Regions from separate parts of the Streptomyces citrinus genome, predicted to be linked through region 4. Evidence: riboswitches for the same ligand, from Rfam matches in the RefSeq annotation. Region 4 holds a riboswitch; each other region holds the start of a gene.
The links. A riboswitch is a leader RNA that binds a small molecule or an ion and turns the genes downstream of it on or off. The one in region 4 is predicted to bind cobalamin.

Region 1: it holds a riboswitch for cobalamin, as region 4 does, so the genes downstream of both, V2W30_RS03520 (HoxN/HupN/NixA family nickel/cobalt transporter) here and V2W30_RS12165 (prenyltransferase/squalene oxidase repeat-containing protein) in region 4, are expected to answer to the same signal.
Region 2: it holds a riboswitch for cobalamin, as region 4 does, so the genes downstream of both, V2W30_RS36955 (ABC transporter substrate-binding protein) here and V2W30_RS12165 (prenyltransferase/squalene oxidase repeat-containing protein) in region 4, are expected to answer to the same signal.
Region 3: it holds a riboswitch for cobalamin, as region 4 does, so the genes downstream of both, V2W30_RS26345 (ribonucleoside-diphosphate reductase subunit alpha) here and V2W30_RS12165 (prenyltransferase/squalene oxidase repeat-containing protein) in region 4, are expected to answer to the same signal.

Annotation. Positions count from the first base shown of each region.
Region 1 is NZ_CP146022.1:717,093-724,892, reverse strand. Features, by position in the region: gene V2W30_RS03545 (M13 family metallopeptidase) at 1-54, shown strand, start outside; gene V2W30_RS03540 (dienelactone hydrolase family protein) at 114-824, opposite strand; gene V2W30_RS03535 (MFS transporter) at 976-2,481, opposite strand; gene V2W30_RS03530 (hypothetical protein) at 2,683-3,927, opposite strand; gene V2W30_RS03525 (CaiB/BaiF CoA-transferase family protein) at 4,278-5,468, opposite strand; gene V2W30_RS03520 (HoxN/HupN/NixA family nickel/cobalt transporter) at 5,546-6,661, opposite strand; cobalamin riboswitch at 6,693-6,905, opposite strand; gene V2W30_RS03515 (metalloregulator ArsR/SmtB family transcription factor) at 7,010-7,360, shown strand; gene V2W30_RS03510 (inorganic diphosphatase) at 7,383-7,800, opposite strand, start outside.
Region 2 is NZ_CP146022.1:8,040,238-8,048,037, reverse strand. Features, by position in the region: gene V2W30_RS36965 (arginine deiminase) at 1-313, shown strand, start outside; gene V2W30_RS36960 (hypothetical protein) at 320-2,485, shown strand; cobalamin riboswitch at 2,616-2,811, shown strand; gene V2W30_RS36955 (ABC transporter substrate-binding protein) at 2,877-3,911, shown strand; gene V2W30_RS36950 (FecCD family ABC transporter permease) at 3,908-4,924, shown strand; partial or broken gene V2W30_RS36945 (ABC transporter ATP-binding protein) at 4,921-5,708, shown strand; gene V2W30_RS36940 (L-threonylcarbamoyladenylate synthase) at 5,723-6,343, opposite strand; gene V2W30_RS36935 (DUF5133 domain-containing protein) at 6,416-6,658, opposite strand; gene V2W30_RS36930 (SigB/SigF/SigG family RNA polymerase sigma factor) at 6,658-7,476, opposite strand; gene V2W30_RS36925 (ATP-binding protein) at 7,684-7,800, opposite strand, start outside.
Region 3 is NZ_CP146022.1:5,638,671-5,646,470, reverse strand. Features, by position in the region: gene V2W30_RS26370 (carbon starvation CstA family protein) at 1-430, shown strand, start outside; gene V2W30_RS26365 (YbdD/YjiX family protein) at 399-602, shown strand; gene V2W30_RS26360 (DUF3311 domain-containing protein) at 744-1,016, shown strand; gene mctP (monocarboxylate uptake permease MctP) at 1,013-2,638, shown strand; gene V2W30_RS26350 (nucleoside hydrolase) at 2,731-3,711, shown strand; cobalamin riboswitch at 3,771-3,900, shown strand; gene V2W30_RS26345 (ribonucleoside-diphosphate reductase subunit alpha) at 4,028-6,376, shown strand; gene V2W30_RS26340 (ribonucleotide-diphosphate reductase subunit beta) at 6,376-7,395, shown strand; gene V2W30_RS26335 (hypothetical protein) at 7,550-7,708, opposite strand.
Region 4 is NZ_CP146022.1:2,601,086-2,608,885, forward strand. Features, by position in the region: gene V2W30_RS12150 (MBL fold metallo-hydrolase) at 28-1,077, shown strand; gene V2W30_RS12155 (hypothetical protein) at 1,188-1,433, shown strand; gene V2W30_RS12160 (flotillin family protein) at 1,447-2,619, shown strand; adenosylcobalamin-variant (AdoCbl-variant) riboswitch at 2,758-2,831, shown strand; gene V2W30_RS12165 (prenyltransferase/squalene oxidase repeat-containing protein) at 2,937-4,175, shown strand; gene V2W30_RS12170 (SCO2322 family protein) at 4,172-4,855, shown strand; gene V2W30_RS12175 (energy-coupling factor transporter transmembrane component T) at 4,860-5,990, shown strand; partial or broken gene V2W30_RS12180 (ABC transporter ATP-binding protein) at 5,987-7,616, shown strand; gene V2W30_RS12185 (ECF transporter S component) at 7,721-7,800, shown strand, end outside.

The sequences.
Region 1 (7,800 bases), 1.9 Mb from region 4:
AAGGCGGGGGACGGGCTGTGGCTCGATCCCGCGGACCGGGTGCGGATCTGGTGACGTGAGGTGACCCGCGGTGGGCCGGGAGGCTGAAGCCTCCCGGCCTACTCGTCCCGGGGTTACTTGATCGTGGCCCTGAGGAACTCGGTGGTGGCCGACCACGCGCGGGCCGACGACTCGGGGTCGTGCACCTCGGGGCGGCCGTCGTTGAAGAACGCGTGGTCCGCCGGGTAGGTACGGAAGTCGGGACGGATGCCCGACCGGCGCTCGATCGTCGCCCGCAGACCGTCGAGCGTCGCCACCGGGATCGTCTCGTCGCGCTCGCCGTAGTGGCCCTGGATCTCGGCCTTGAGCTGCGAGAAGTCCGGGACCTCGCCCTGGATGACACCGTAGAACGGGACGGCCGCGCTCACCCGCGGGTCCTTCGCCGCCAGATACAGGACGAAGCCGCCGCCCATGCAGAAGCCGACGGCGCCGACGGTCCGTGAGGTGACCTCCGGGAGCGCGAGCAGATGGTCCACCGCGCCCGACAGGAGCTCGACCCCGCGGTCCACGGGCAGCTCCCGCATCATGCGGAACGCCTCGGCGGAGTCGTGCGCCACGTTGCCGCCGTAGAGGTCGGGCGCGAGCGCCACGAAGCCCTCGGCCGCGAGGCGGTCGGCCACGTCGGCGATGTGGTCGGTCAGACCCCACCACTCCTGGATGACGATGACGCCGGGCCCGCTGCCCGCGGGCGGCAGCGCCAGATAGCCGTGCGCGGGCGTGCCGTCGCTGTCGAACGTCACGTTCTGGTGGGCCGGACGGCCGGTGGCCTTGGGGGTGTCCGCCACGAGGTGCCTCCTGTGCTGGTCGATCACGTACGTCTGGTGATCGCGTACGCCGATGATCACGCCCCACCATGCCACTGCCCCGCGGACGGCAACGACCGGGGGCCGCCGTCTCCCTGAAGACGGCGGCCCCCGGCCCGGAACGCGGCGGGTGTCACATGTGGACGACCGGTGCCGCGTCGGCGGCCGGCTCGGGCCGGTCGGCCGCGCGCCGGTACAGCAGGAAGGTGAGGACGGCGCCCGCCGCGAAGAAGGCGGCCGACCACCAGAACGCGGTGGTGTAGCTCTCGATCGTGGCCTGCGCCTGCGTCAGCTTGTCCGCCGGGTTGCGACCCGCCATGAAGCTGGTGGCGGCGCTCGCCGCGAGCGTGCTCAGGAGCGCGGTGCCGATCGAACCGCCCACCTGCTGCATGGTGTTGACCGTGGCGGAGGCGACGCCCGCGTCCTCGGCGGCGATCCCGCTGGTGGCGAGGGACATGGCCGGAGGCATCACGGCGCCGAGACCCGCGCCGATCACGAGCAGCGGAGGCAGCACGTCCGTGGCGAAGCTGGAGTCGAGGCCGATCCCGGTCAGCCACACCATGCCGACCGCGGCGAGCGCGAACCCGGCCGGGATGATCACCTTCGGGCCGATCCGGGGCACCAGGACGGTCGTCGAGAGCTGCGCGAGGACCATCAGGGCGGCCATCATCGGCAGGAACGCCACACCGGTCTTCGTCGGGCTGAAGCCGAGGTTCAGCTGGAGGTAGTAGGTGAGGAACAGGAAGACGCCGAACATGCCCGCACCGGTGATCAGCACGGTGATGAACGAGGCGGCGCGGTCCCGGTCGAGCAGGACGCGCATCGGCAGCAGCGGGTGCGCGGCCCGGGTCTGCCACCAGGTGAACGCGGTCAGGAGCAGGGCGCCCGCCACCAGGAAGCCCCAGGTCTGCGGGGAGCTCCAGTCGTGGGTCTCGGCGTTGGAGAAGCCGTAGACGAGGGCGAACAGACCGGACGAGACGAGCAGCGTGCCCGGCAGGTCCAGCTTGGAACCGGCCGCGTCGCGGTGGTTGCTCAGGAGCATCCAGCCGCCCGCGAAGGCCACGACGGCGAAGACGACGTTCACGTACAGCGTCCAGCGCCAGTCGAGGGTGTCGGTCAGGACGCCGCCGAGCAGCAGCCCGACCGCACCGCCCGCGCCGGCGATGGCGCCGTAGACGCTGAACGCCTTGGCGCGTTCCTTGGCCTCGGTGAACGTGGTGTTGAGCAGGGACAGCGCGGCCGGTGCGAGCAGCGCGCCGAAGACGCCCTGGAGCGCGCGGGCCGTCACCAGCATGCCGAAGCTGGTCGACGCGCCGCCGAGCACGGAGGCGCCGGCGAAGCCCGCGACACCGATGAGGAAGGCGGGCTTGCGGCCGAAGAGGTCGGCGATCCGGCCGCCGAGCAGCAGCAGGGAGGCGAAGGCCAGCGCGTACGCGGTGACGATCCACTGCCGGTTGGCGTCCGTGAAGCCCAGGTCCTGCTGAGCGGAGGGCAGGGCGATGTTCACGATGGTCGCGTCGAGCACGACCATGAGCTGGGCGATGCCGACGATGCCGAGAATCCACCAGCGACGGCGGGACTCCCGTGCGTCGGGCGGGGCCGAGGTGCCGGTGGCATCGGCCAGGGTCGTCTGGGACATGGGGCCACTCCAGGGAAGTCGCGGGGAGGAATCTCGTAAGAGAACGAAACGGTTTCGTTCTCGACTCGACGAGCGTACGGCCTGCTAAGCGAAACGGCAACGTTTCGCTGGGGGAGTGACGCAGACAACAGCCCTGGAAAACACGGGTGCCCGGCCTCCCCGAGGGGAGGCCGGGCACCGACGTGCGGCTTCGCGTGGACGTCAGTCCTTCTTCTGGGCCGTCTGGATCGCCGAGATACAGACCGAGATCGCCTGCTGGAGCTCCTCAAGACGCTGCAGCATGTCGTCCTCGATGATCTCGTCGATCTCCTCGACGTCGTCGAAGGTCAGCTCCTCGAAGGCCTTCGTCGCCTTCTGGAGGCTGCTGTAGAACTTCGCGCGCCGCTCCTGCACCCGCAGCTCGGGGTCCTTCTCGACCGTCTCGGCGACGAGGGTGCGCACGGTGTCGTACGCCTCGCGGGCCCACTCGCCCGACTCCTCGTCCTCGTCCAGCTCGTCGATCAGCGACAGGTGGCGCTCGGCCTCCTCGCGCAGCTGCTGCGGGGCCTCGATCGTCTGACCCGCGGGGGTCTTGACCTGGCCCTCCTCCGCGATCTTCCGTACGTACTCCAGCTGGCCGCCGGTCTTGGTCTCCTCGGCGACGGCCTTCTTCAGGTCGTCGGTGCGCACGATGTCGCGGGCCAGGCCCGAGCGCAGCACCGGGTCCTCGCCGAGCCGGTCCATCAGCGCCTTGCGGGCGGCCTCGGCGGTGCCCGGGTCGGCCAGGATCGCGGCCCGCAGCGCCGTCGGGTTCTCCGCGACCTCCAGGGCCTTGGTCGGCCGGATGCCCTCGGCCTCGGCGGCCTCGGTGATCGCCTGGCCGCGCACCGACGTGGCGCTGGAACGGGAGACGTAGTACGACAGCCAGACGTCGGCGTCCGGGAGCTCGATGTCGTCGCCCGGGGCCAGCGCCTCGAACTGCGGGACCAGGCCGTCGTCGGCCGCCCTGTCCCACGCCTTGTAGAAGCGCATGACGCGGTCGGCCGAGCAGCCGGCCAGCGCGGCGAACCGGCGCGCCGAGACCTTGGTCGTCTCGTCGGCGCCCTGCCCGCCGGGGCGCACGCTGCGGGCCACCTTCAGGGCGAAGGTCCAGCCGCCGGTGCGGGCGTAGACGCCGAACTCGCGGGCGTCCCGGGCGACGGCCTCCGGCACTTCGGCGGAGGCGTCGTCCGGCTCGCCGTCGGCCTCGGCTTCGTCCTCGTCGTCCAGGGAAGTCTCGGGGGCCTCGGGGGCCTCGGGGGAGACCTCGGGCGCGGCTTCCGTGGGGGGCTGCCAGAAGTTCTCGTCCGTCTCGGACTGACGCGCCTCCGGAACGTCGGCCGCGGGCGTGGGCTCCGCGACGGGCGTGTCCCCGGCGTTCTCGTCGGACGGGACGGCTGCCTCGGACGAGTCGATGGCTACGGTCACGTAGGTACTCCTGGGTGATCGGGCGCGTGAGGGTTGACGCGATACTTTATCGCTCCGATTGAGGTGTTTTGCGCGCGAGTTGTCGCGGCGCGGCCCGATCCCCGTCCCGACCCCGTGGCCGGGCCCGTCGTTCGAGGCTCCCCCTCCCACGACCGACGGGCCCGACTGCCTCGACCATGCGCCGCGGCGGGAGAGCGTGGGCACGGGAGGCTCTGTTCAGCAGGATCGCAGTGGGCGAGCCGTGTGCGGGTGGGGCCGAGGGGCCCTAGTGGGGGGCCGAACGTCCCTCGTCGGCCACGGGCGGCCCGGAGCGCGCCGCCGACGGTCCCGAGCCGGCCGGAGCCCACGCCCTATACGGCGCCCGCGTCCCGCAGCTCAGCGATCGTGGCCGCCTCGTAGCCCAGGTCCTTCAGGACGGCCTCGGTGTGCTCGCCCACCGACGGGACCGCCTCCATCCGGGGCTCCACGCCCGCGAGGGTCGCCGGCGGCAGCAGCGCGCGGACCGGGCCGCCCGGCGTCGCCACCTCGCGCCAGCGGTCGCGGCCGGACAGGACCGGATGCGCGACGAAGTCGGCCACCGTGTTGAGGCGGGCGTTCGCGACCTTCGCGCGCTCGAGGAGGGCGACGGCCGCGGCCGCGTCGAGTTCCGCGAAACGGGCGGCGACGATCGCGTCGAGCTCGGCGCGCCGGGCGACGCGGGCCGAGTTGCGGTGGAAGCGCGGGTCCGCGGCGAGCGACGCGTCCCCCAGGAACTCCGCGCAGAACGCAGCCCATTCGCGCTCGTTCTGGATCGCGAGGAGGACGGTCTTCCCGTCCGCCGCGTCATAGGGCCCGTACGGCGCGATGGTCGCGTGCGCGGCGCCGACCCGCTGCGGCTGGCCGCCCGAGTACGCGGTGTAGTACGCGGGATAGCCCATCCACTCCGCGAGCGCCTCGAAGAGGGAGACCTCCACCGCGCGTGCCGTGCCCGTCGCCCGCCGCTCGTAGAGCGCGGTGAGGATGCCCGTGAACGCGTACATGCCGGCCGCGATGTCGGCGATCGCGATGCCCACCTTGGCCGGGGCCTCGGGCGTGCCCGTCACCGACACGACGCCCGTCTCGCACTGCACCAGCAGGTCGTACGCCTTGCGGTCCGCCCACGGCCCGTCGGCGCCGTAGCCCGAGATGTCGCAGACCACGAGCGAGGGGTGCAGGCTCGCCAACTCCGTTGCGGACAGGCCGAGTCGGGCCGCCGCACCCGGCGCGAGGTTCTGCACGAAGACGTCGGCCCCGGCGAGCAGGCGGGCCAGTACCTCGCGGCCGCCCGGTGTCTTGACGTCGAGCGTCACCGATTCCTTGGAGCGGTTCAGCCACACGAAGTGGCTGGACTGCCCGTGCACCGTCTCGTCGTAGCCACGCGCGAAGTCGCCCACGCCCGGCCGTTCCACCTTGATGACCCGCGCTCCGAGGTCGGCGAGCTGGCGGGTCGCGAACGGCGCCGCCACCGCCTGCTCCAGGCTGACGACGGTGATGCCCTCGAGGGGCAGGCGGGCGGCGCTCATCGACGGTCCTCCGTGCGGGAAAGGCGTGGTGACGTGCACGCTATGCGACGCGTCCACGTCACCGCACGGCGGCCGGTCTACGCGCTGTCGGCCAGGCGCGCCGACCAGCGCTGCTCGACCTTCGCCAGCCGCCAGTAGACGATCGCCACCGCCCACACCACGACGAACAGGCCGACGATGACGTACCCGACGTTGTCGAGATCGAGCCCGGCGATCCAGCCGGTCACCGCGTCCGACAGATCGAGCTTGTCGTGCAGCACGCCGACGAGTTCGATCGTGCCGATGAAGAACGCGACCGCGATGGACAGACCGGTGATGGTGAGGTTGTAGAACACCTTGCGCACCGGGTTGGAGAACGCCCACTGGTACGCGAAGTTCATGAACGTGCCGTCGAGCGTGTCGAACAGGCTCATTCCCGCGGCGAAGAGCAGCGGCAGGCACAGGATCGCGTACCAGGGCAGCCCGGCCGCCGCGCCGCTGCCCGCCATCACCATCAGCGTCACCTCGGTCGCCGTGTCGAAGCCGAGGCCGAACAGGAAGCCGAGCGGGTACATCTGCCCGGGGCGGGTGATGGACTTGGTGAAGCGGCCGAGGACGCGGTTCATGAACCCCCGGGAATCCAGGTGCTGTTCGAGCTCCTTCTCGTCGTACGAGCCCGCGCGCATCGACCGGAACACCTTGAGGATGCCCAGCAGGGCGACGAGGTTCAGCGCGGCGATGAGGTACAGGAACGAGCCGGAGAAGGTCGTGCCGAGGACCCCGAGCACCTGGTGGGTGCGGGAGTCGTCACTGGTCAGCGTGCCGGCGAGCGCGGTGCCGCCGGCGATCAGCGCGGCCAGCAGGACGACCACGCTGGAGTGGCCGAGCGCGAACCAGAAGCCGACCGAGACCGGGCGCTTGCCGTCGGCCATCAGCTTGCGGGTGGTGTTGTCGATCGCGGCGATGTGGTCGGCGTCGAAGGCGTGCCGCATGCCGAGGGTGTACGCGGTGATGCCCAGGCCGATGCCGAAGGCCTTGTTGTCGACTTCGTAGTGGTTGGGGACGACCAGCAGGAACAGCACGCCGAACGCGACGACGTGCAGGGCCAGGATCACCGCCATCAGACCGGCGGTGCGCAGGGTGTCCTCGCGCCGCCACCGGAAGGCGGAGTCCGGTTCGGCGGGCCGCACAGGAGAGTTTGCGGGCAGGGTCATACGTCGATCACGCTCCAGCACCTCGTGGATCACTTCGTGAGATGCCGTGGCCGGTCTCCTGGCTTACGGGCGTGCGCCGTCGCTCCTGCCTTCCCAGCGGCCTCGCGGCCACCAGTGGCGTGCTGGTGCGGGGCGCTCCGGACCTGCGGTCCGGAACCCGATCACAGTGGCGAGGGCCGCTCCGGACTTGGCCCCTGAGGGGTTGTCACCGGTCTTCCCGAGCACCACGGCCCGTTCACCTTAGGGGCGTTGGTGCGTGACTGCATAGCTGCACACCTGTGCAGGTATGAAAGATCACATCGCGTACCGGGTGGTGGCGGGTGACGCGGCTGTTGAGAGAATCCGGCCATGCATCTCGTTCCGGCCGAGCGGGCCGATCACCGCACCATCGACGGCCACCGGGTCTGCGACGCCGTCGAGGCCATCGGGGACGTCGAGCGGGTGCGGGAGTGGGCCGAGCGGTTCTCGCTCCTCGCCGACCCGCACCGGCTCGCCCTGCTGCTCGCGCTGCGCCGGGTCGGCCCGCTGGCCGTGTCCGATCTGGCGGTGGCCTCCGGGATGAACGGCGCGGCCGTCTCCCAGGCGCTGCGGCTGCTGCGGGCGGCCGGGGTCGTGGCGGGGGAGAAGGCCGGGCGCGTGGTGCGCTACCGGCTGGTGGACGCGGCGGTGGGAGAGCTGGTCGACCGCGCCGCCCCGTGAGGCCAGCCGTTGCGTGGCGGGATCAGGTCCGGCGCTCGCGCGCCCGCCTGATCTCCTCGTACGCCTTCTCGCGGCCCTCCCAGTGCGAGCCCTCCACCGACTTGCCGGGTTCCAGGTCCTTGTACACCTCGAAGAAGTGCGTGATCTCCAGACGGTCGAACTCGGGGATGTCCTCGATGTCCTGGACCGTGGCGTGCCGCGGGTCGTGCGCGGGCACGCACAGGATCTTCTCGTCCGGGCCCTTCTCGTCGCTCATCACGAACATGCCGATGGCCCGGCACTCGATGGTGCAGCCGGGGAACGTCGCGTCGCCGGTCAGCACGAGCGCGTCCAGGGGGTCGCCGTCACCGCCGAGGGTGCCGTCGACGTAGCCGTAGTCCGCGGGGTACTGGGTCGAGGTGAAGAGCATCCGGTCGAGCCGGATCCGGCCGAGCTCGTGG
Region 2 (7,800 bases), 5.4 Mb from region 4:
CATCACCGACGAGGGCACGACGCCGTTCGTCGACGTCGTCGCCTCGGCCCTGGGCCTGAGCGGCGGGCTGCGGGTCATCGAGACCGGTGGCGACGTGTACGCGTCCGAGCGGCAGCAGTGGGACAGCGGCAACAACGCCGTCGCCGTCGAGCCGGGCGTCGTGTTCACGTACGACCGCAACACCCAGACCAACACGCTGCTGCGCAAGGCCGGCGTCGAGGTGATCACGATCGTCGGCGCCGAGCTCGGCCGCGGGCGCGGCGGCGGGCACTGCATGACGTGCCCGATCGTGCGCGACCCCGTGGACTTCTGAGTCCGCGTGGACGCCCGGTTCGCGGCGCGTGCCGTCGCCTGCGTGGTGGCGGCGCTCGCCACGCTGACCGTCCTCACGACGGCGACGGTGCGCGGCACCGTCCTCGACCCGGGTTTCCACGCGTCCGTCCTCGACGAGGAGCACGCCTACGACCGGCTGTACAACGAGGTCCTGGTGGATCCCCGGGCGGCCCCGCTCACGCGTGATCTGCTCGCCGGCCTCGCCGTGCCGGAGGCCCAGGTGACCTCCAACATCAAGCTGGTGCTGCCGCCGGAAACGGTGCGCGACCTCACGCTGGAGCAGATCCAGGCCGTGGTCGGCTATCTCAACGGCACGCGCGGCTCCCTCGACCTCACCGTCGATCTGCGGCCGGTCCTCGCCCACCTCGACGATCTCGCGCAGACGTACTTCGGTGACCTCGTGGCCGGGGTGCAGCGCAGCCCGGAGCCGGACTTCGAGCGGTTCACCGCCGATCTGTCGGACGCCCTGCGGGAGTTGTCCGCGGGGCGGGCCCCCGAGGGGATACCGGCGCTCCCGCTCACCGAGGAGCAGGCCGACCGGGTCGCGGACGCGCTGCTGTCCGCGGTCGCGGAGAACGAGCGCGGGGCGCTGCGACCCGAGGTGGAGACGGCGCTGGCCGACGGGGACGTCGCGACCGCGCTGGCCGCCGTGGCGCCCGCCGCCCTGTCGGAGCACACGCGGGGCGCGGTCGCCCAGCTCCGGCAGCTCGTGGACGACGGCACCTGGGACCTGGGCGCGGCGCTGCGGGAGTCGGGCAACGACCTCGACACGCTGCACGACGTGCGTCCGTACACGGCGGTCGGGCTCGGTCTGGTCGAGGGACTCGCGGCCGCGCTGCTCGTGGCGTCCCTCGCCGTGCTGTGGTGGGCCGGATCGCCGCAGCCCGGACGGCGGTTGACGCGGCTCGGCGTGCCGCTCGTCGCAGGTGGTCTCCTCACGCTGCTGGCCGTGGGCGCGGCGCGGCTGTCGGCCGACGGGCGCCTGGTCGACCCGCCCGCCTCGTGGCCGCCGAGCCTGGCCCGGCTGGTCGACGACGTGCAGGGCACCGCCGTCGACCGGCTCACCGCCACCGCGGTCGTCGCGGCGCTGGTGCCCGTCGCCGTCGGGGTGCTGCTGGTGGCGGCGGGGCTGCGGCTGCGCGCGGAGCGGGCGCGGACGGCGCCGTCGCGGCGATTCCTCGGGGCGGGGCTGGGCGCGGCCGCCGTGGCGGTGGCCGGGATGGTCGCGCTGCCGCCGCTGATCAGTCCCGGTGGGCCGCGCGTGTGCCAGGGCAGCGCCAAGCTGTGCGACCGGCGCTACGACGAGGTGGCGTACCTGACCTCGCACAACGCCATGTCGACGACGGTCGACCGGTTCATCGGGCCGCTCCAGGACCCGGGGATCACCGCGCAGTTGGACGACGGGGTGCGGGCCCTCCAGATCGACACGTACCGGTGGGAGCGGCCCGACGAGATCGCCGGGCGGCTCTCCGACTCGGATTTCACCCCCGCGCAGCAGGCCCTGGTCAGGTCGGCGGTCAACGCGATCAACCCGCCGCGCGACGGGCTGTGGCTGTGCCACGCGGTGTGCCGGGCCGGGGCGGTCGAGCTGGTGGCGGCGCTGCGCGGGATCGGTGACTGGATGCGGGCCCATCCCACCGATGTGGTCACGTTCATCGTGCAGGACGCGATCAGTGGTGAGGACACCGCGAAGGCGTTCGCCGAGGCCGGTCTCGACGATCTGGTCCACACGCCCGACCCGGATCCCGCACGGCCCTGGCCGACGCTCGGCGACATGATCGACAGCGGTCGCCGGCTCGTCGTCTTCGCCGAACAGGCCGACGGCCCCGCTCCCTGGTACCGGAACTTCTACCGGTACGGCATGGAGACCCCGTTCGCCTTCCGCTCCCCCGGCGACATGAACTGCGTGGCGCACCGCGGCGGCGACGACAAGCGGCTCTTCCTGCTGAACCACTTCATCACGATCGACGGCGGCAGCCGCCTGGACGCCGGTACGGTCAACACCCGCAGGTTCGTGCTCGACCGGGCCCGCCGCTGCGAGCGCGAACGCGGCCGACCGGTGACCTTCGTCGCCGTCGACTACGCGACGATCGGCGACGCGCGGGGTGCGGTGGCCGTGCTCAACGCGGAGCGCCGGACACCGGCCCCCTAGGGCCTGCCCGGCCGATCGTGTCGTGGACGCGGGGTCCGGCACGCCGGCGCAGCAGGGCACGGGCCACCCGAGCCGCGACCTGATCCGCCGGGCAGGCCCTGGGTCCGCTCGGCCCGAGACGTCCGGCCTGTGATAATTTCGCCGAGCCAGTCGTACCTTTGTGCGTTCAACGACGCACACGGGTCAGGGAATCCGGTGGGAACCCGGAACTGACGCGCAGCGGTGAGGGTGACGGGCGGAGCAACTGCCACTGGGCCACCGGCCCGGGAAGGCGCTTCGCGCGGACGACCCCGAGTCCGAAGACCTGCTGGCAGCCTCCGGCGGCGACCAGCGGGCGGGGGTGAACCGTAGGCCGGCTCCGCGTATGAGCCCTGGACGCTAAGGACTCCCCGTGCCCCTCGCACGTCAACTCCGCCTTGCCGCGCCCCTGTTGGCGGGAACCCTGCTGCTGCTCACCGGATGCGCGACAGCGGAACCGGCCGACGGCGCGCCGGACGGCGACGCACGCGCCGTGACGCTCGACAACTGCGGTACGAAGGTCCGCGTCGCCCACGCGCCGCGCCGGGCCGTCGCCCTCGATCAGGGGTCGGCCGAGATCATGCTGTCCCTCGGACTCGCGGACCGGATGGTGGGCACGGCCACCTGGACCGATCCGGTCCTCAAGGGCCTGGCGAAGGCGAACGCGAAGGTGCCGCGTCTGGCCGACCGCTACCCGTCCTTCGAGAAGGTCCTCGACACCGAACCGGACTTCGCCGCGGCCTCCTTCACGTACACCCTCGGCAAGGGCGGTGTGGCCCCGCGCGAGGAGTTCGAGAAGCTCGGCGTGCCCACCTACCTCTCCCCCACCGACTGCGCGGACAAGGACAACAGTGGCGACGGCGACGGGGTGCGCACCGAGGCCCTCACCCTGGACACCGTGTACGGGGAGATACGTGACCTCGCGCGCGTCTTCGGCGTCGAGGAACGCGGCGAGAAGTTGATCACCGGTCTGAAGTCCCGTGTCGGCGCGGCCACTTCGGGGCTCGACGCGAGCGGCGTGGACGTCCTGTACTGGTTCGCCAACTCCGACTCGCCCTATATGGCGGGGTGTTGCGGCGCGCCCGGCGTCATCACGAAGGAACTCGGCCTGCGCAACGTGTTCGACGACACGCGCGAGGAGTGGCCGCAGATCAACTGGGAGACGGTCGCCGACCGCGACCCCGACGTCCTCGTCATCGGCGATCTGACGCGCCGCTCGCAGTCCGCCGAGTCGGCCGCGCAGAAGATCCGGTTCCTGGAGTCCGACCCGGTCACCAAGAACATGACGGCCGTACGGAAGAAGCGGTACGTGCTGCTCAGCGGGCAGGACATGAATCCCACGATCCGGACCGTGGACGGCGTGGAGAAGGTGGCGGCGGCGCTGCGCACGTACGGCCTCACCAGGTGAGCGTCCTGCGGCCGGGACTCTACGGGGCCGCGGGCCTCGCCGCGCTGTGCGCCTCCGTCGCCGTGGCCATCACCATCGGGCCCGCGCACATCGAGGTCGCCGACGTGTGGGCCGCGGTCGGGGCACGGCTCGGCTGGGGCACCTCCGATCTCTCGCCGATCCGCGACGGCATCGTGTGGAACCTGCGGCTGCCGCGCACGCTGCTCGCGGCCGTGTGCGGCGCGGGCCTCGCGGTGTGCGGCACGGTGCTCCAGGCGCTGCTGCGCAATCCGCTCGCCGACCCGTTCGTGCTCGGGGTGTCGTCCGGAGCGTCGACCGGCGCCGTGCTCGTCGTGGTGCTCGGGGTGGGCGGGGGCGCCCTGTCCGTGTCGGGCGGCGCGTTCGCGGGCGCGGTCTGCTCGTTCGCGCTCGTCCTGCTGCTCAGCCACAGCCTCGGCGGCAGCACGGACCGGGTGGTGCTGTGCGGGGTGGCCGCGATGCAGCTCTTCTCCGCGCTGACGTCGTTCGTGGTGCTGACGGCGGCCGACGCGGAGACGACGCGCGGCGTCCTGTTCTGGCTGCTCGGCTCGCTCGGCGGCGTCGGCTGGACCGAGGTGTGGCTCTGCCTCGCGGTCCTCGTCGTCGCCCTCGCGGTCTGTCTCGGGTACGGGCGCACGCTCGACGCGTTCGCGTTCGGCCCGGAGGCGGCGGCGGCGCTCGGCGTCCATGTCGCCCGCACCCGCCTGGTCCTGCTGTGTGTGACGGCCCTGTTGACGGCGGCCCTGGTGAGCGCGGCGGGCGCCATCGGCTTCGTCGGTCTGGTGCTGCCGCACGCGGCCCGCGCCCTGGTGGGTCCCGGGCACACCCGGCTGCTGCCGGTGACGGCGCTGGCCGGGGCGGTGTTCCTGGTGTGGGTGGACACGGCGGCCCGCACGGTCCTCGAACCCCAGGAGGTTCCGGTGGGGGTGGTGACGTCCTTGATCGGCGTGCCCGCGTTCGTGCTCGTCCTCTACCGCGGCAGGGCCGTGCGGTGACTGTCTCCGGGAAGGGGCTGAGCGCGGAGCGCGTGTCCTGGTCGCCCGGCGGGGCGCTCGTCCTCGACGGGGTGAGCCTCGCCCCGCGCCCCGGCACCGTCACCGGACTCCTCGGTCCGAACGGCTCGGGCAAGTCGACCCTGCTGCGGCTGCTCGCCGGTGTGCTGGCCCCGAGCGGCGGTGTCGTCACCCTCGACGGCGACCCGCTCGCCTCGGTGCGCCGCAGGACGGCCGCCCGGCGCATCGCGATGGTGGAGCAACAGGCCGACACCCAGGTCGAATTGACGGTCGCCGATGTCGTACGTCTCGGCCGGGTGCCGCACCGCCGCGCCTGGTCGGCCGCGTCGGCGGGGACGAGGCGGCGGTCCGGGCCGCCCTGGAGCGCAGTGGGCTCGCCGACCGGGCCCACCGGCTGTGGCACACGCTGTCGGGCGGGGAGCGGCAGCGCGTGCAGATCGCCCGCGCCCTGGCGCAGGAGCCGCGCGAGCTGCTGCTCGACGAGCCGACGAACCACCTCGACATCCAGCACCAGTTGGACCTGCTGGACCTGATCGGCGGGCTCGACCTGACCAGCGTCGTCGCCCTGCACGATCTGAACCTGGCCGCCGCGTACTGCGACCAGGTCGTCGTCCTGTGCCGGGGCCGGGTGGTGGCCGCGGGCGCCCCGGGCGACATCCTGACCACGGAGCTCATCGCCGAGGTCTACGGCGTACGCGCCGAGGTCAGTCGGCCGGGCCCCGCGGACCGTCCGCACATCCGGTTCCTGGGCACGGTCGGCCGCTGAGACCGGACCCCGTGTCACTCGAAGCGGTCGACGTCCCCGGCTCCGCGCCGCACGATCTCGGCCTCTCCGCCGGAGAAGTCGATGACGGTGGTGGGTTCGGTGCCGCAGTCACCGGAGTCGAGCACGGCGTCCACCGCGTGGTCGAGCCGCTCCTTGATCTCCCAGCCCTGCGTCAGCGGCTCCTCCTCGCCGGGCAGCAGCAGGGTGCTCGACAGGAGCGGCTCGCCCAGCTCGGCGAGGAGCGCCTGGGTCACCACGTGGTCGGGGATGCGTACGCCGACGGTCCGCTTCTTCGGGTGCTGCAACTGGCGCGGCACCTCCCGGCTCGCGGGGAGGATGAACGTATAGCTGCCGGGGGTCGCCGCCTTGATCGCGCGGAACACGTCGTTGTCGATCTGCACGAACTTGCCGAGCTGCGCGAAGTCCTGGCAGACCAGGGTGAAGTGGTGCTTGTCGTCGAGGTGCCGGATCGAGCGGATCCGCTCGACGCCGTCACGGTTGCCGAGTCGGCACCCCAGGGCGTAGCAGGAGTCCGTCGGGTAGGCGACGAGGGCGCTGTCGCGGATGCTGTCGGCGACCGCGGAGATGATGCGCGTCTGCGGATTCTCGGGGTGCACGTCGAAATACCTGGCCATCCGCCGAGCGTACGGGATCACCCGCGGTCCGGCCCGGTGCATGCGGAGTGAACCGGGCCGGGGCGCGACGCCTCACTCCCCGGCCGGTTCGGCGACCGCGCGGGCCGGGCCCGACGAGGCGAGGAGCCGGGTGGCGGTCCGCACGGCGGCGCCGACGTGACGGGTTCCGGTGACCACGCACAGCGTGTAGCCGAGGTCCTCCACGCGCTGCCGCGTGACGGCGTCCACCGGCGCGGCGCCCGGCGCCGCGCTCTCGCTCAACTCCTGGTACTCGGCGAGGAGTCTGCGCAGCACCGTGGGGTGCGGGACCAGCATCAGGCCGCCTCTCCCGTGGCACTGCGGCGCACGCGGTCGCAGCTGCGGTTGATCAGCCGCGAGACGTGCATCTGGGAGATGCCGAGCTGCTCGGCGATCCGGCTCTGCGTCATGTCCTCGAAGAACCGCATGTAGAGGATGGCGCGTTCGCGCTCCGGCAGCTCGCGCAGGCCCTGCCGAGCGGCCTCCCGGTCGGTGACGAGGTCGAAGCCGGGGTCGGCGGTGCCCAGGACGTCGGCCAGGCTGTACCCGTCGTCCGAGGTGGCGAGTTCGGCGTCGAGGGAGAGCGCGGTGTAGCTCTCCAGGGCCTCCAGACCGTCACGGACCTCCTGCTCGGTCAGCCCGGTGTGCTCGGCTATCTCGGCGATGCCGGGCTCGCCGGCGCCGGGGGCGTCGGCGATGTCACGGCGCGCGGCGCGCACCTTGTTCCGCAGATCCTGGACACGACGGGGTACCCGCAGGTCCCAGGTGCGGTCCCGGAAGTGGCGGCGCAGCTCGCCGGTGATGGTGGGCACGGCGTAACTCTCGAAAGCCCCGCGCTCGGGGTCGAAGCGCTTGATCGCCTTGAGCAGGCCCACGGCGGCGACCTGCTTGAGGTCGTCCAGGCTCTCGCCGCGGTCACGGTAACGGCCGGCGATGCGGTGGGCCATCGGCAGCCAGGCCGAGGCGAGTTGCTCGCAGACGAGGTCGTACTCGGGCCCCGCGTCGAGGCTGTTCAGCCGGGCGAAGAGCACGGCGGTGTCGGGCGCGTCGTCATGCGGGTGTCGCCCCGGGGCGGTCGTGCGCGGGGCGGGGTGTGCGGCGGTCTGGGTCATCATGAAGATTCGCTCCTCCACGGATAACTGCTGGCAGGTCACCGCGGGAGCCGGGAACGACCGACGAAGCGGCCGTCCACCGGGAAAGGACACACCTCTCCCGCGAACGCGCCTCCTGTCCGAAGCACGACTCCCGTTTGCCCCGGCCCCCGCACCGCAAACAAGTCGTTCTCGCAACGACTTCGCGGGCCTTTTCGGCAGGTGTCCGCGTCACCAGGGGAGGAACACGTGGATCTCCTTGCCGCCGGCGCCCGCCACGACATGCACCTGACGGGCGAGCGCGCGCACCAGATGCCAGCCGATGTGTCCCGGCCCGCGACGCGGATC
Region 3 (7,800 bases), 3.0 Mb from region 4:
GCTCAAGTGGGCCTGGATCACCGGGGTTCCGCTCGTCTGGGACGCGGTCGTCACGCTCACCGCGAGCTGGCAGAAGGTGTTCTCGTCGGACCCGCGCGTCGGCTTCTTCCAGCAGCGCGCGAACTACCAGGACGCGATCGACGCGGGGAAGGTCCTGCCGCCCGCCAAGACCATGGACGACATGCACACCGTCGTCACCAACTCCACGGTGGACGGCGTCCTTTCGGCCGCGCTCGCCCTGCTCATCGTCGTGGTCATCGCGGACGCGACGCGGGTATGCATCAAGCACGTACGGAACCCGCGGTCGACGACGCTCAGCGAGGCTCCGTACGTGGAGTCCGCGCTGGTGGCCCCGGCCGGGCTGATCCCGACCCAGCTGGAGAAGCAGGAGGCACGCGATGCCGGCGTCGGCAGTACTGCGGGTGGCTAGGTATGTGCGGTGGTACGTCAGGGAGTTGACCGACGAGAGCGCGTACGAGCGGTACGTGGCGCACCTCAGGCAGACGCACCCGGGGGCGTCCGTGCCCTCGCGGCGCGAGTTCGAGCGGCGCCGGACGGAACGGCAGGAGTCGGATCCCCGACAGGGCTTCCGTTGCTGCTAGTTCGGCAGGGGATCGCCCCGGGCGCACCGCGGCCGAACGTCCGTTATCCGGACAGGGGTTCCATAGATCAAGACTCTCGCTTAGATTTCCCGCACGTTAAAGGTGAGATAAGTGGGACGAGCGAGGGGACGGAGCCGCGGAATGTCCGATGCGCCTGAAGTGAGACAACCGGTGGTCACACCGGTGCGCGTGATCATTGCACTGTGCCTGGCCGCACCCTTCGTGGCGATGCTCTGGGTCAGCTCGTACGCGAAGGTCGACCCGGCCTTCATCGGCATCCCGTTCTTCTACTGGTACCAGATGCTCTGGGTGCTCATCTCGACCGCGCTCACGATGATCGCGTACAAGCTGTGGCAGCGTGACCAGCGTTCCCGCAAGCCCGCCGGTTCCGCCCAGGAAGGGGCCGGCGCGTGAACGACGGCGTCAACGGTGTCGCGCTCACCGTCTTCATCCTCTTCTTCCTGGCCGTCACGGTCATGGGCTTCCTCGCCGCGCGCTGGCGCCGGGCCGAGAGCGACTCGCTCGACGAATGGGGCCTGGGCGGACGGTCGTTCGGCACCTGGATCACCTGGTTCCTGCTCGGCGGCGACCTCTACACCGCGTACACCTTCGTGGCCGTCCCGGCGGCGATCTACGCGGCCGGCGCCTCCGGCTTCTTCGCGGTGCCGTACACGATCCTCGTCTACCCGCTGATCTTCACGTTCCTGCCACGCCTGTGGTCGGTCTCGCACAAGCACGGGTACGTGACGACGTCCGACTTCGTGCGCGGACGCTTCGGCTCCAAGGGCCTCTCACTCGCGGTCGCCGTCACCGGCATCCTCGCGACGATGCCCTACATCGCACTCCAACTGGTCGGCATCCAGGCCGTCTTGGACGTCCTCGGGGTCGGCGGCGGCGAGAACACCAACTGGTTCGTCAAGGACCTGCCGCTGCTGATCGCCTTCGGCGTGCTCGCCGCGTACACGTACTCCTCGGGTCTGCGGGCCCCCGCGCTGATCGCGTTCGTCAAGGACACGCTGATCTACATCGTCATCGCGGTCGCCATCATCTACATCCCGATCAAGCTGGGCGGCTTCGACGACATCTTCGCCGCGGCGAACGAGAAGTTCTCGCAGATCAACCCCGCGACCGACAAGCCCGTCGGGGCGCTCGCGCCCGGCTCGGCAGGGACCTGGACGTACGCGACGCTCGCGCTCGGCTCGGCGCTCGCGCTGTTCATGTACCCGCACTCGATCACGGCGACGCTGTCGTCCAAGAGCCGCGAGGTCATCCGCCGCAACACCACGATCCTGCCGCTGTACTCGCTCATGCTGGGGCTGCTCGCGCTGCTCGGGTTCATGGCGATCGCGGCCGGGGTCAAGGTCCAGAACGGGCAGTTGGCCATCCCGCAGCTGTTCGAGGACATGTTCCCCGACTGGTTCACGGGCGTCGCGTTCGCGGCGATCGGCATCGGCGCGCTCGTACCTGCGGCCATCATGTCCATCGCGGCCGCGAACCTCTTCACCCGCAACATCTACAAGGACTTCCTCAAGCCGGACGCGACGCCCGAGCAGGAGACCAAGGTCTCCAAGCTGGTCTCGCTCCTGGTGAAGGTGGGCGCGCTCGCCTTCGTCCTGACCATGGACAAGACCGTCGCCATCAACTTCCAGCTGCTCGGCGGCATCTGGATCCTCCAGACCATGCCGGCGCTGGTCGGCGGTCTGTTCACCCGCTGGTTCCACCGGTGGGCGCTGCTCGCCGGCTGGGCGGTCGGCATGGTGTACGGCACGCTCGCCGCGTACGGGGTCGCCTCGCCGACGCAGAACCACTTCGGCGGCTCCGCCAAGGAGATCCCGGGCATCGGCGAGATCGGCTACATCGGCCTGACCGCGTTCGTCCTGAACGTGATCGTGACCGTCGTGCTGACCTTCGTACTGAAGGCCGCCAAGGCCCCCGAGGGCATCGACGAGACGTCGCCCGCGGACTACACGGCCGACGCCGGTGACAAGGGCGTCAAGGTGGAGCTGCCCGCCGTGGGAGTCGACGCCGGCCACTGAACCGCAGCACCGTAACGGGACAAGCCCCTCCGGTCCGGAGGGGCTTGTCCCGTTACGGTGTCCCCTGACCGCGATCACTGAAGGAGCCCCCCATGCCCGCCCCCATCGTCCTCGACAGCGACCCCGGCATCGACGACGCCGTCGCGCTCCAGTACCTCCTCGGCACGGGCCTGTGGGACCTCAAGGCGTACACGACCGTCGGCGGCAACGTCCCCTCCGAGCAGACGTTCCGCAACGGCCGCGCCCTCGCCCGCGCCTTCGGCATCGACGGCGGCGTGCCGGTGCACCGCGGCGCCGGACGCCCGCTCACCCGGCTGCCGTACTCGGCGGCCGGCGAGTTCCACGGCGCCGCCGGGCTGGGCACCGAGGTCCTTCCCGACTCGACCGCGCCCGAGCAGACCGAATCCTCCACGCAGGCGCTGCTGCGCCTCTCGCGCGCGTACGAGGGTGAGCTCACCGTGTGCGCCACGGGGCCGCTCACCAATGTGGCGCTCGCGCTCAGCGAGGACCCCGGCTTCGCCCGGCGCGTGAAGCACCTCGTCTTCATGGGCGGCGCCGCCGAGGTGCCCGGCAACATCACGCCGGTCGCCGAGTTCAACGCGTGGGCCGACCCGGACGCCGTCGACCTCGTCGTGTCCTCGGGCATCCGCTACACGATGGTCGGGCTCGACGCGACGCACGGCTGGCGGTTCGGCGCCAAGGAGCTGGAGATCCTGGAGGAGGCGGGCCAGGACATGGCGCTCACCGCCCGCCTGATGAGCTTCTACCTGAACGCCTACCGCGCCGACGAGGGCTGCCCGCTGCACGACCCGCTGGCCGTCGGCGTCTGCGCGGACGAGTCGTTCGTCACCGCCGCCGAGGGCACGGTCGTCGTCGAGTGCGCCTCCGAACTCACCCGCGGCAAGACCGTGTTCATCCCCTACGACGCCGACTACCCCCGCGAGTACTACGTCGAGTCGCCGCTGGTGAACGCGCGCACGCGGCACCGCGGCCGGATCGCCCTCGGCACCGGACCGCGCAACTTCACGGAGGACTTCGTGGACGCGCTCCTGAAGCGGCCGGGCACCGTGTAAGCACCGCCGCATGCGGCGGGCCGACACAAGATGTGGGCCTGCCGCAGCGACCCGGCACAACATGTATGCTCGCTCTCGCTGTCGCCACAGGGGAATCCGGTGCAATTCCGGAACTGTCCCGCAACGGTGAACGGAGGCGCACAAAGCGCCTGCGTGAGTCCGAGGACCTGTCGACGGTACGCCCGAGCCGTCCGGCTGGGGCGTCGACGACGTCGGGCCTCGCGGATCGGGCCGGTGACGACGGTGCCGCCGTGCGTGCGCGCCCGAGCCACTCCTCCCCCGTAAGGCCCCGAGCCGAGCGAGGGAGAGCCCCCACGTGACCATCGCGCCCGCTGATCCTGCCTCAGTCGTGGCCGAGGCGGATGCCCCCGGCACCGCGCTGCTGCGCACGCTGACCGAGCTGACCGCCGACCTCCCCGACACCGACCCCGGCCGGGTCGCCGCCGCCGCGCTGCGCGGCCGCTCCGCCGGGGCCGACGAGACCGAGCTGCGGGAACTCGCCACCGAGGCGGCCGCCGGGCTCATCTCCGAGGACCCGGCCTACTCCCGGCTCGCCGCGCGCCTGCTCACGCTCTCCATCGCCGCCGAGGCCGCCTCGCAGGGCGTCACCTCGTTCACCGAGTCGGTCGCGGTCGGCCACCGCGAGGGCCTGATCGCGGACCGCACCGCCGAGTTCGTCCGCGTCCACGCCGCCCGGCTCGACGCGCTGATCGACACCGCGGGCGACGACCGCTTCGGCTACTTCGGGCTGCGCACCCTGCACAGCCGCTACCTGCTGCGCCACCCGATCACGCGCTCCGTGATCGAGACGCCGCAGCACTTCATGCTCCGGGTCGCCGCGGGCCTCGCCGAGGACGACAGCGCGCGGGCGCGGGACGAAGTGGCGGCCCTGTACGGCCTGATGAGCCGCCTCGACTACCTGCCCTCCTCCCCCACGCTGTTCAACTCCGGGACCCGCCACCCGCAGATGTCGAGCTGCTACCTGCTCGACTCGCCGCTGGACGAGCTGGACTCGATCTACGACCGGTACCACCAGGTGGCCCGCCTCTCGAAGCACGCCGGCGGCATCGGTCTCGCGTACTCCCGCATCCGCAGCCGCGGTTCGCTGATCCGCGGCACGAACGGGCACTCCAACGGGATCGTCCCGTTCCTCAAGACCCTCGACGCGTCGGTCGCCGCCGTGAACCAGGGCGGCCGCCGCAAGGGCGCCGCCGCCGTCTACCTGGAGACGTGGCACGCGGACATCGAGGAGTTCCTCGAGCTGCGCGACAACACCGGTGAGGACGCGCGCCGCACCCACAACCTCAACCTGGCCCACTGGATCCCGGACGAGTTCATGCGCCGGGTCGCCGAGGGCGGCGACTGGTCCCTGTTCTCCCCCGCCGACGTGCCGAACCTCGTCGACCTGTGGGGCGCCGACTTCGACGCCGCGTACCGGCGGGCCGAGGCCGAGGGCAAGGCCCGGAAGACCATCCCTGCCCGGGACCTGTACGGCCGCATGATGCGCACCCTCGCCCAGACCGGCAACGGCTGGATGACCTTCAAGGACGCGGCGAACCGCACGGCGAACCAGACCGCGGAGCCGGGCCACACGGTCCACTCCTCGAACCTGTGCACCGAGATCCTGGAGGTCACGGACGACGGGGAGACCGCGGTCTGCAACCTGGGCTCGGTGAACCTCGGCGCCTTCGTCGACGTGGAGCGCCACGACATCGACTGGGAGCGCCTCGACGAGACCGTCCGCACGGCCGTCACGTTCCTCGACCGGGTCGTCGACATCAACTTCTACCCGACCGAGCAGGCGGGCCGCTCCAACGGGAAGTGGCGCCCGGTCGGCCTCGGGGCGATGGGCCTCCAGGACGTCTTCTTCAAGCTGCGCGTGCCCTTCGACTCCCCCGAGGCCAAGGCGCTGTCGACGCGGATCGCGGAGCGCGTCATGCTCGCCGCGTACGAGGCGTCGGCGGACCTCGCCGAGCGCAACGGGCCGCTGCCCGCCTGGGAGAAGACCCGCACGGCACACGGTGTGCTGCACCCCGACCACTACGGCGTCGAGTTCACCTGGCCGGAGCGCTGGGCCGCGCTGCGGGAACGTATCGCCGAGGTCGGCCTGCGCAACTCGCTGCTCCTGGCGATCGCGCCGACGGCCACCATCGCCTCCATCGCGGGCGTCTACGAGTGCATCGAGCCGCAGGTCTCCAACCTCTTCAAGCGCGAGACGCTGTCCGGCGAGTTCCTCCAGGTCAACTCGTACCTCGTCGAGGAGCTGAAGGCGCTCGGCGTCTGGGACGCCCAGACCCGCGAGGCGCTGCGCGAGTCCAACGGCTCGGTGCAGGGCTTCACCTGGGTCCCGGACGAGGTCCGCGCCCTGTACCGCACGGCGTGGGAGATCCCGCAGCGCGGCCTGATCGACATGGCTGCGGCCCGTACCCCGTACCTCGACCAGGCCCAGTCCCTGAACCTGTTCCTGGAGACGCCGACCATCGGCAAGCTCTCCTCGATGTACGCGTACGCCTGGAAGTCGGGCCTGAAGACGACGTACTACCTGCGCTCGCGTCCCGCGACGCGCATCGCGCGGGCCGCGGCCCGGGTGCCGGTCCAGATGGCCGAGCCCGACGCGGTCGCCTGCTCCCTGGAAAACCCCGAGTCCTGCGAGGCCTGCCAGTAATGACGGACACCACTCCCGAGAAGAACCTGCTCGACCCGGGCTTCGAACTGACCCTGCGCCCCATGCGCTACCCGGACTTCTACGAGCGCTACCGCGACGCCATCAAGAACACGTGGACGGTGGAGGAGGTCGACCTCCACTCCGACGTGGCGGACCTCGCCAAGCTCACGCCCGGCGAGCAGCACATGATCGGCCGTCTGGTCGCGTTCTTCGCGACGGGCGACTCGATCGTGTCGAACAACCTCGTGCTCACGCTGTACAAGCACATCAACTCCCCCGAGGCGCGCCTGTACCTCTCGCGCCAGCTGTTCGAGGAGGCCGTGCACGTCCAGTTCTATCTGACGCTGCTCGACACCTATCTGCCCGACCCGAAGGACCGGGCGGCGGCGTTCGACGCGGTCGAGGAGATCCCCTCCATCCGCGAGAAGGCCGAGTTCTGCTTCCGGTGGATGGACTCCGTCGAGAAGCTCGACCGCCTGGAGACCAAGGCGGACCGCCGCCGCTTCCTGCTCAACCTGATCTGCTTCGCGGCGTGCATCGAGGGCCTGTTCTTCTACGGCGCGTTCGCCTACGTGTACTGGTTCCGCTCGCGGGGTCTGCTGCACGGGCTGGCCACGGGCACGAACTGGGTCTTCCGTGACGAGACCATGCACATGTCGTTCGCCTTCGACGTCGTCGACACGGTCCGCAAGGAGGAGCCGGACCTCTTCGACGACGCGCTGCGCACGCAGGTCACGGACATGCTCCGGGAAGCGGTCGAGGCGGAGCTTCAGTTCGCGCGGGACCTGTGCGGCGAGGGTCTGCCGGGCATGAACACCGACTCGATGCGCCAGTACCTGGAGTGCGTCGCCGACCAGCGCCTCCAGCGCCTCGGCTTCGCCCCGCTCTACGGCTCGGAGAACCCCTTCTCCTTCATGGAGCTCCAGGGGGTCCAGGAACTGACCAACTTCTTCGAACGCCGCCCGTCGGCGTACCAGGTGGCGGTGGAGGGCTCGGTCGACTTCGACGAGGACTTCTGAGCTACACGTTCCTGAGGGGGCGGTACCGGGCGCATCCGTGCGTGCGCCGGGTGCCGCCCCTTCGTCGTCGACCGCGCGCGGGCGGTAACTCCCCGTGTTCTCCGTGCTGTTCGGTTCGGCGCGCGCATCTGCCGGCCGTGGCCCGGCGGCCGGGTCAGGCGACTCGGTCGTAGCGGGCGCGGAGTTCCTCCGCGGCGCGGGCGGACCTGAGCCGGCGGTCGACGCGACGGTCGTGGGCCATTCCGTACAGGGACGGGGCGGCGAGGAGGAGGAAGACGACGAGGACGGTGAGGTAGTTCATCGCTGTGTTCATGCCTCTACTGTCGCGCCGGACGGCACCGCGCGGCAGTGGCAGGACTGTCAGTGACCCTCGAATTGCTGCCAACTCTGCGGCACACTGGCAGA
Region 4 (7,800 bases):
TTGGCGGATCGGCGGAGAGGCGGCCCCATGACAGAGGCGACGCAGGTGACCGACCACGGCGGGGGTGTGCGCAGCATCCGGGTGCCGATCCCCGACAACCCGCTGGGCCACACCCTCGTCTACGTCCTGGACACCGACGCGGGCCCCGTCCTCGTCGACACCGGCTGGGACGACCCCGCCTCCTGGGACACCCTGGCGGCGGGCCTGACGGAGTGCGGCACCTCGGTGACCGACCTCACCGGGGTCCTGATCACCCATCACCACCCGGACCACCACGGCCTGTCGGCCAAGGTGCGCGAGGCGTCCGGCGCGTGGATCGCGATGCACGAGGCGGACGCGGCGGTGGTGCGGCGCACCCGCGAGAACCCCCCGGCCCGCTGGTACGCGTACATGGCGGCGAAGCTGGCCGCCGCCGGTGCGCCCGAGGAGCATCTGGCCCCGCTGATCGCCGCCCGCGACGGGGGCCGCCCGCGCCGCCTGCCCGGCCTCGACCCGGCGTTGCCGGACCGCGCCATCACCCCCGGCGACCTCCTCGACCTGCCCGGCCGCAGGCTGCGCGCGATCTGGACGCCGGGCCACACCCCCGGCCATGTCTGCCTCCACCTGGAGGAGGAGCACCCGGCGCGTCTCCCGGGCAACGGACGCCTGTTCAGCGGCGACCACGTGCTGCCCGGCATCACCCCGCACATCGGCCTGTACGAGGACCCGGACGACGCGACGGTCACCGACCCGCTGGGCGACTACCTCGCCTCCCTGGAGGGCGTCGGCCGCCTCGCGCCCGCCGAGGTGCTCCCCGCCCACCAGCACGCCTTCACCGACGCGCCCGCCCGCGTACGGGAGTTGCTCGACCACCACGAGGAGCGGCTGACCGGCCTGCTCGGACTCCTCGCGGCACCGCTCACGCCGTGGCAGCTCGCCGAGCACATGGAGTGGAACCGCCCGTGGGCCGAGATCCCGTACGGGTCACGCAACATCGCGGTCTCCGAGGCCGAGGCGCATCTGCGCCGGCTGGTGAAGCTGGGGCGGGCCGAGGCGGTGCCGGGGAGCGACCCGGTGACGTACGTCGCGGTGCCGTGACGCGTACGGAGGATCTTTGCCGCCGCTGGATGGAACGGGCCTGGGCTCGGGCGTATGGTCTGGCTCCTCAAGAGCTCGCATGAGCTGGGACAACAAGGGGGCGGCCGCCGATGGCGCCGGACGAGGCTGTGGTCGGCTGCACGGGGAAGCTGATCCTCGGCACCCGCGGGGCCGGGGGTCCGGGTGAGGTTCTGGTCCAGGTCAGAGGCGGTACCGAGACGTTTCTCGCGTACTCCGACGAACCCCTGGCGCGCGGCACGACCGTGCTCGTGATCGAGTCCCGCGGGACCCGGCAGGTCGTCGTGATGCCCTGGACCGATCCCCTGCTCGCCGGTGACGACGACGGCGCCCGCTAAGGAGACGTCAAGGATGTTCGGATATCGCGTTCCCGCACCCGACGAGGCGATGCTGATCTCGGGCGGCAGGCGGGGACTTGGGGGAGCGCCCTTCCGCGTCGTCACCGGGCACGGGAAGTTCGTGCTGCCCGTGTTCCGCAAGACCCGCTTCCTGTCGCTCGCGATGAGCGAGGCGGAGGTCGTCGAGAAGTGCGTGACCCGGCAGGGCATCGCCCTCACCGTGCGGGCGGTCATCGCCTTCAAGGTGGGCAACGACCCGGAGTCCATCATCAACGCCGGCCAGCGGTTCCTCTCCGACCAGGACCAGATGTCGGTTCTGACCGGGCGGATCTTCGCCGGTCATCTGCGGTCCATCATCGGCTCGATGACCGTCGAGGAGATCGTCACCGAGCGGCAGAAGCTCGCGACGGAGGTCCTCGACACGTCGAAGGCCGAGATGGCGAAGATCGGGCTGCACGTCGACTCGTTGCAGATCCAGTCCATCGACGACGGCAACACCGGGTACATCGAGGCCATGTCGCGGCCGCACAAGGCCGCCATCCAGCGGCAGGCGCAGATCGCCCAGGCGCAGGCCACGCAGGCCTCCGCGGAGGCGGAGCAGGCGGCGGCCCGCAAGCAGGCCGAGTACGCGCGGCAGACGGCGATCGTGCAGGCCGAGTACAGCGCCGAGGTCGACCGGGCCAAGGCGCAGGCCGAGCAGGCGGGACCGCTGGCGCTCGCCAACGCGCAGCAGGAGGTGCTCGCCGCCCAGACCGAACTGGCGCTGCGGCAGGCCGAGTTGCGCGAGAAGCAGCTCATCGCCGAGATCGTGAAGCCGGCGCAGGCCGACGCCGAGCGGATCCGGGTCCTCGCCCTGGCCGAGGCCGAGCGGATGAAGATCCAGGCGGAGGCGGCCGCGTCGTACGACCGGGTCGCGCTCGACCGGATGCTCATCGATCAGCTCCCGCAGATCGTGAAGGAGGCGTCGGCGGGGCTCGCCGGGGCGAACGTGAACGTGCTGAACGGGGCGGACGGGCTCGGCGAGATCGCGGCCGGTCTGGTCGGCCAGGGCCTGACGATCCTCGACTCGGTCCGCAAGAACCTGGGCGGACCGAGCGACGCGGCACCCGTGCCCGGCGCCGCGATCGAGCAGTACCTCGGCCGGCCGCGCACCGGGGGTGACGACGGCCCGGTCGACGTCCGCTGAATCCCGCGCGGCGCGGAGCGGGCCCCTGCGGCGACCGGGCGGCGGGGTCCGCGGCGGCGCCCCGGGCCCCGGGGTGCCGGGGCGGTCCCCCAGCACCCCGGAGCGGCCCGGCCGGTACAGTGGGCCGGGTCGTCATCAAGCGCGCATGAGGGGAAGCCGGTGGAAGTCCGGCGCTGACCCGCAACCGTCACAGTCGGACTGCCTCACCCGCGCCCATGATCGGCTCAGGACCGTCGAGGCATACGGAGCCGGAGCCGCCCGGTGCCCCCGCGTGCCGTGCCGCCCGGCTCCCCGCAGGGAGAGGCACCCGCCCCACCATGAACATTCGCCGTAGCGCCGCGCTCGTCGCCGCGACCGTCGTGATCGGCGCCGCCGTGGCCCCGGCCGCCGCCGCGGACAGCGCCTCCCCCTCCCCGAAGGTCGTCGTGCCGAGCGGCCTGTACGGCAGCACCGACCCCACGTACGACGGTGTCTGGCGCCAGTCCCTGGCGTTCGTGGCGCAGGACACCGTGGGCGTGCACCCGGCGAAGAAGGCCGTGGACTGGCTGACCGGGCAGCAGTGCGCGGACGGCGGTTTCGCCGCGTTCCGCGCCGACCCGTCCGCGGCGTGCGACGCGAAGACGCCGGTCGACAGCAACAGCACCGCCGCCGCCGTGCAGGCCCTCGCCGCGGTCGGCGGCCACGACGCCCAGGTCGACAAGGGCGTCGCGTGGCTGAAGAAGAACCAGAACAAGGACGGCGGCTGGGGCTACAACCCGGGCGGCGCCAGCGACGGGAACTCCACCTCGGTCGCCATCGGCGCGCTGGCCGCCGCCGGGGAGAAGCCCGCGGACGTGAAGGCCGCTTCCGGCAAGACCCCGCTCGACGCCCTCGCCGCGCTCGCCCTGCCCTGCTCCGACGGCAAGAACGGCGGCGCCCTCGCCTACCAGCCCGACAAGAAGGGCAAGCTCGCGGCGAACGCGGACGCCACCGCCGCCGGTGTCCTCGGCGCGCTCGGCACCGGCTTCGCGCCCAACAAGGGCGACGCCCCGGACGCGTACACCTGCGCGAGCACCAAGGGCACGGACGCGGACGGCCTCGCCCACAACGGCGCCGTCTACCTCCAGAACCAGCTCTCCACCCACCTGTACCTGACGTCGCAGCTGGCCGGCGCCGAGGACCAGCCCGACTACGGGAACACCGCCGACGCGATCACCTCGGTCGCCGCGGCCGAGGGCATCAAGTACACGAAGGACCCGTACGCCTGGCTGGAGAAGAACGCCGGGGCCTGGGCGAAGCAGTCGGGCCCGGCCGCCTACGCCCAGCTGATCTTCGCGGCGCACGCGACCGGCAACGACCCGCGCGACTTCGGCGGCAGCGACCTGGTGAGCGCCCTGAACAAGACCGGCCCGGAGCCGGCCTCCGCCGCGTCCTCCTCGTCCGACAGCGACAAGAAGAAGGACGACGACAGCAACGACGGCGGCGGGCTCGGCACCTGGTGGATCGTCGGCGTCATGTTCGTCGCCGCCGTCGGCGTCGGCTTCATGCTGAGCGGCCGCAAGAAGCAGCAGCCGTGACCCGCGTCCGCGCTCTCGGCCCCGTGCTCGCCGTCCTCGGCGCGCTCGCGGTCCTGCTCGGCGCCGCCGTCGCCCCGGCGCAGGCCGCCGGGTACCGGTACTGGTCGTTCTGGGAGCGGGACGGCGGTGCGTGGACGTACGCGACCATGGGCCCCTCGCAGACGACGCCGTCGGACGGCGCCGTGCAGGGGTTCCGGTTCGCGGTGAGCGCGGACTCGAAGGACGCCACGCAGCCGCGCGGCGCCACCGGCTTCGACACCATCTGCGCCGGCACCCCGGCGAAGGACGGCGCCAAGCGGGTCGCGCTCGTCATCGACTTCGGCACGGTCGCGGACGCGCCGGGCGGCGAGACGCCGCCGAAGCCGCGCACCGCGTGCGCGCGGGTCGACGAGGACGCGACGACGGCCGACGCGCTCGCCTTGGTCGCGAAGCCGCTGCGCTACGACAGCAACGCGCTGCTGTGCGCCATCTCCGGCTACCCGAGGACGGGGTGCGGCGAGCAGGTCGCGGGCGGCGGCACCGACACGGCGTCGCCCGCCGCGACGGAGCCCTCCGACGCGAGCGGTTCGGGCGGTTCGAGCGGCTCCGGCGGGCCGTCCGTCGGCGTCATCGCCGGTGTCGCGATCGTCGCCGCGCTCGGCGTCGGCGCGATCTGGCAGGCCAAGCGCCGTCGCCACTGACGCCATGACCCGTCGTACGTTGCGCGCCCCCCGGGCCCACCGTTCCAACGCCCTGCACCCGGGCGCCTGGTGGGTCTGGGCCCTCGGCCTGGGCACCGCCGCGTCCCGCACCACGAACCCGCTGCTGCTCGCGCTGCTCATCGGTGTCGCCGGATACGTGGTGGCGGCCCGGCGCACCGAGGCGCCGTGGGCGCGGTCGTACGGGGCGTTCGTGAAGCTGGGGCTCGCGGTGATCGGCATCCGTCTCGTCTTCGCCGTCGTCCTGGGGTCGCCGATCCCCGGCAGCCATCTGCTCGTGACGCTGCCCGAGGTGCCGCTGCCGGACTGGGCGCAGGGCGTCAGGATCGGCGGCCGGGTCACGCTCGAAGGGCTGGTCTTCGCGCTCTACGACGGCCTGAAGCTGGCGACCCTCCTCATCTGCGTCGGCGCGGCGAACGCGCTCGCCTCCCCGTCCCGGCTCCTCAAGTCACTGCCGGGCGCGCTGTACGAGGCGGGGGTCGCGGTCGTCGTGGCGATGACGTTCGCCCCGAACCTGATCGCCGACGTGCGCAGGCTGCGGGCGGCCCGCCGGCTGCGCGGCCGCCCGGACAGCGGGCTGCGCGGGCTGCTCCAGGTCGGGCTGCCGGTCCTGGAGGGCGCGCTGGAGCGTTCGGTGGCGCTGGCGGCGGCGATGGACGCGCGCGGCTACGGCCGCACCGCCGAGGTCCCGCCGCTCGTCCGCCGGGCGACGGCCGTCTGCACGCTCGGCGGTCTCATCGGGGTGTGCGCGGGAACGTACGGGCTGCTCGCCGCGTCCGGCGCGGGCTACGGCCTTCCGGTGCTGCTCGCCGGGGTCGCCGCCGCGCTCGCCGGGCTGTGGCTCGGCGGGCGGCGCTCGGTCCGCACCCGCTACCGGCCCGACGTGTGGGGCGTACGGGCCTGGCTGGTCGCCCTGTCCGGGGTGGCGGCCGCGGCCGTGATGATCTGGAGCGGCACCCGGGACCCGGCGGCGCTGCAACCGCCGGTCGTCCCGCTCACCGTGCCGACGCTGCCGCTGTGGCCTGCGGCCGCCGTCCTCCTCGGCCTCCTCCCGGCCTTCGTGGCCCCGGCGCCGCCGAACCCCCCGACCACCGAGCCGACGGAGGCCCACCCGTGATCCGCTTCGAGGATGTCTCCGTCACGTACGACGAGGCGCCCGCGCCCACCGTCCGCTCGATCGAACTCCACGTCCCCGAGGGCGAGTTGATGCTGCTCGCCGGTCCTTCCGGGGTCGGCAAGTCGACGCTGCTCGGAGCGGTCAGCGGGCTCGTGCCGCACTTCACCGGCGGCACCCTGGCCGGACGGGTCACCGTGGCGGGCCGCGACACCCGTACGCACAAGCCGCGCGAACTCGCCGACGTCGTCGGCACGGTCGGCCAGGACCCGCTCTCGCACTTCGTGACGGACACCGTCGAGGACGAGCTCGCGTACGGGATGGAGTCGCTGGGCATCCCGGCGCCGGTGATGCGCCGGCGCGTGGAGGAGACCCTCGACCTGCTCGGCCTCGCGGACCTGCGCGACCGCCCCATCGCCACGCTCTCCGGCGGCCAGCAGCAGCGGGTGGCGATCGGTTCGGTCCTCACCCCGCACCCCCGGGTCCTGATCCTGGACGAGCCGACGTCCGCGCTCGACCCGGCCGCGGCGGAGGAGGTCCTCGCCGTGCTCCAGCGCCTCGTCCACGACCTCGGCACGACCGTCCTCATGGCCGAGCACCGCCTGGAGCGGGTCGTCCAGTACGCGGACCAGGTCGCGCTGCTGCCGGGGCCGGGCGAGCCGCTGCTGGTCGGCGCCCCGGCGGAGGTGATGGCCGTGTCCCCGGTCTACCCGCCGGTCGTGGGGCTCGGCCGCCTGGCGGGCTGGCACCCTCTCCCTGACGGTCCGCAACGCGCGCCGCGCGGCGGGCCCGCTGAAGGAGCGCCTGGACGCGAGCCACGTACCGGCCGGTGACGATCAAGGCCCGCCGGCGGTCGAGGAGCGGGCCCCGGATGGGAGCCCCGTGGCGGTGACCTCCCGGCTCGGCGTCCGCCGGGGCCGTGTCGAGGCCCTGCGCCATGTCGACCTGGCCGTCGCCCCCGGCGAGATCATCGCCCTGATGGGCCGCAACGGCGCCGGCAAGTCCACCCTGCTCTCCACCCTGGTGGGCCTGGTCAAACCCACCACGGGCTCCGCCGAGGTCGGCGGCGCCGCCCCCCACCGCACAGCGCCCCGCGACCTGATCCGCAAGGTGGGCCTGGTCCCCCAGGAACCCCGGGACCTGCTCTGCGCGGACACCGTGGCGGCCGAGTGCGCGGCGGCCGACAAGGACGCGGACGCGGCCCCCGGCACCTGCCGCACCCTGCTCGACGGCCTGATCCCGGGCATCCCCGACACCACCCACCCCCGCGACCTCTCCGAGGGCCAGCGCCTCACTCTGGCCCTCGCGATCGTCCTCACGGCGGCGCCGCCGCTGCTGCTCCTGGACGAGCCGACGCGCGGCCTCGACTACGCGGCCAAGGGGCGCCTCGTCGAGATCCTGCGGGACCTGTCCGCCCGGGGCCACGCGATCGTGATGGCCACCCACGACGTCGAACTCGCCGCCGAGCTGACCCACCGGGTCGCGATCCTGGCGGACGGCGAGATCGTGGCGGACGGCCCGACCCCGGACATCGTCACGTCGTCGCCGTCCTTCGCCCCGCAGGTGGCGAAGATCCTGGCCCCGCGGCGGTGGCTCACCGTCGCCCAGGTGGAAGAGGCCCTGGCGTGACCCTCAAGCCCTTCCGACGCCCGGACAAGCCCTTCCGGCGCCCGGCCGCCGGGGTCCCCGGCGAGGTCCCGCTCCGGCGCGACCGCCAGGCCGCCCCCGTCCGTCTGGGCCCACGCTCGATCGCGGCCCTCCTCCTGGTCAGCGCCGTCGGTGTCGTCGCCATCGGCTGGCCGCTGATCACCGG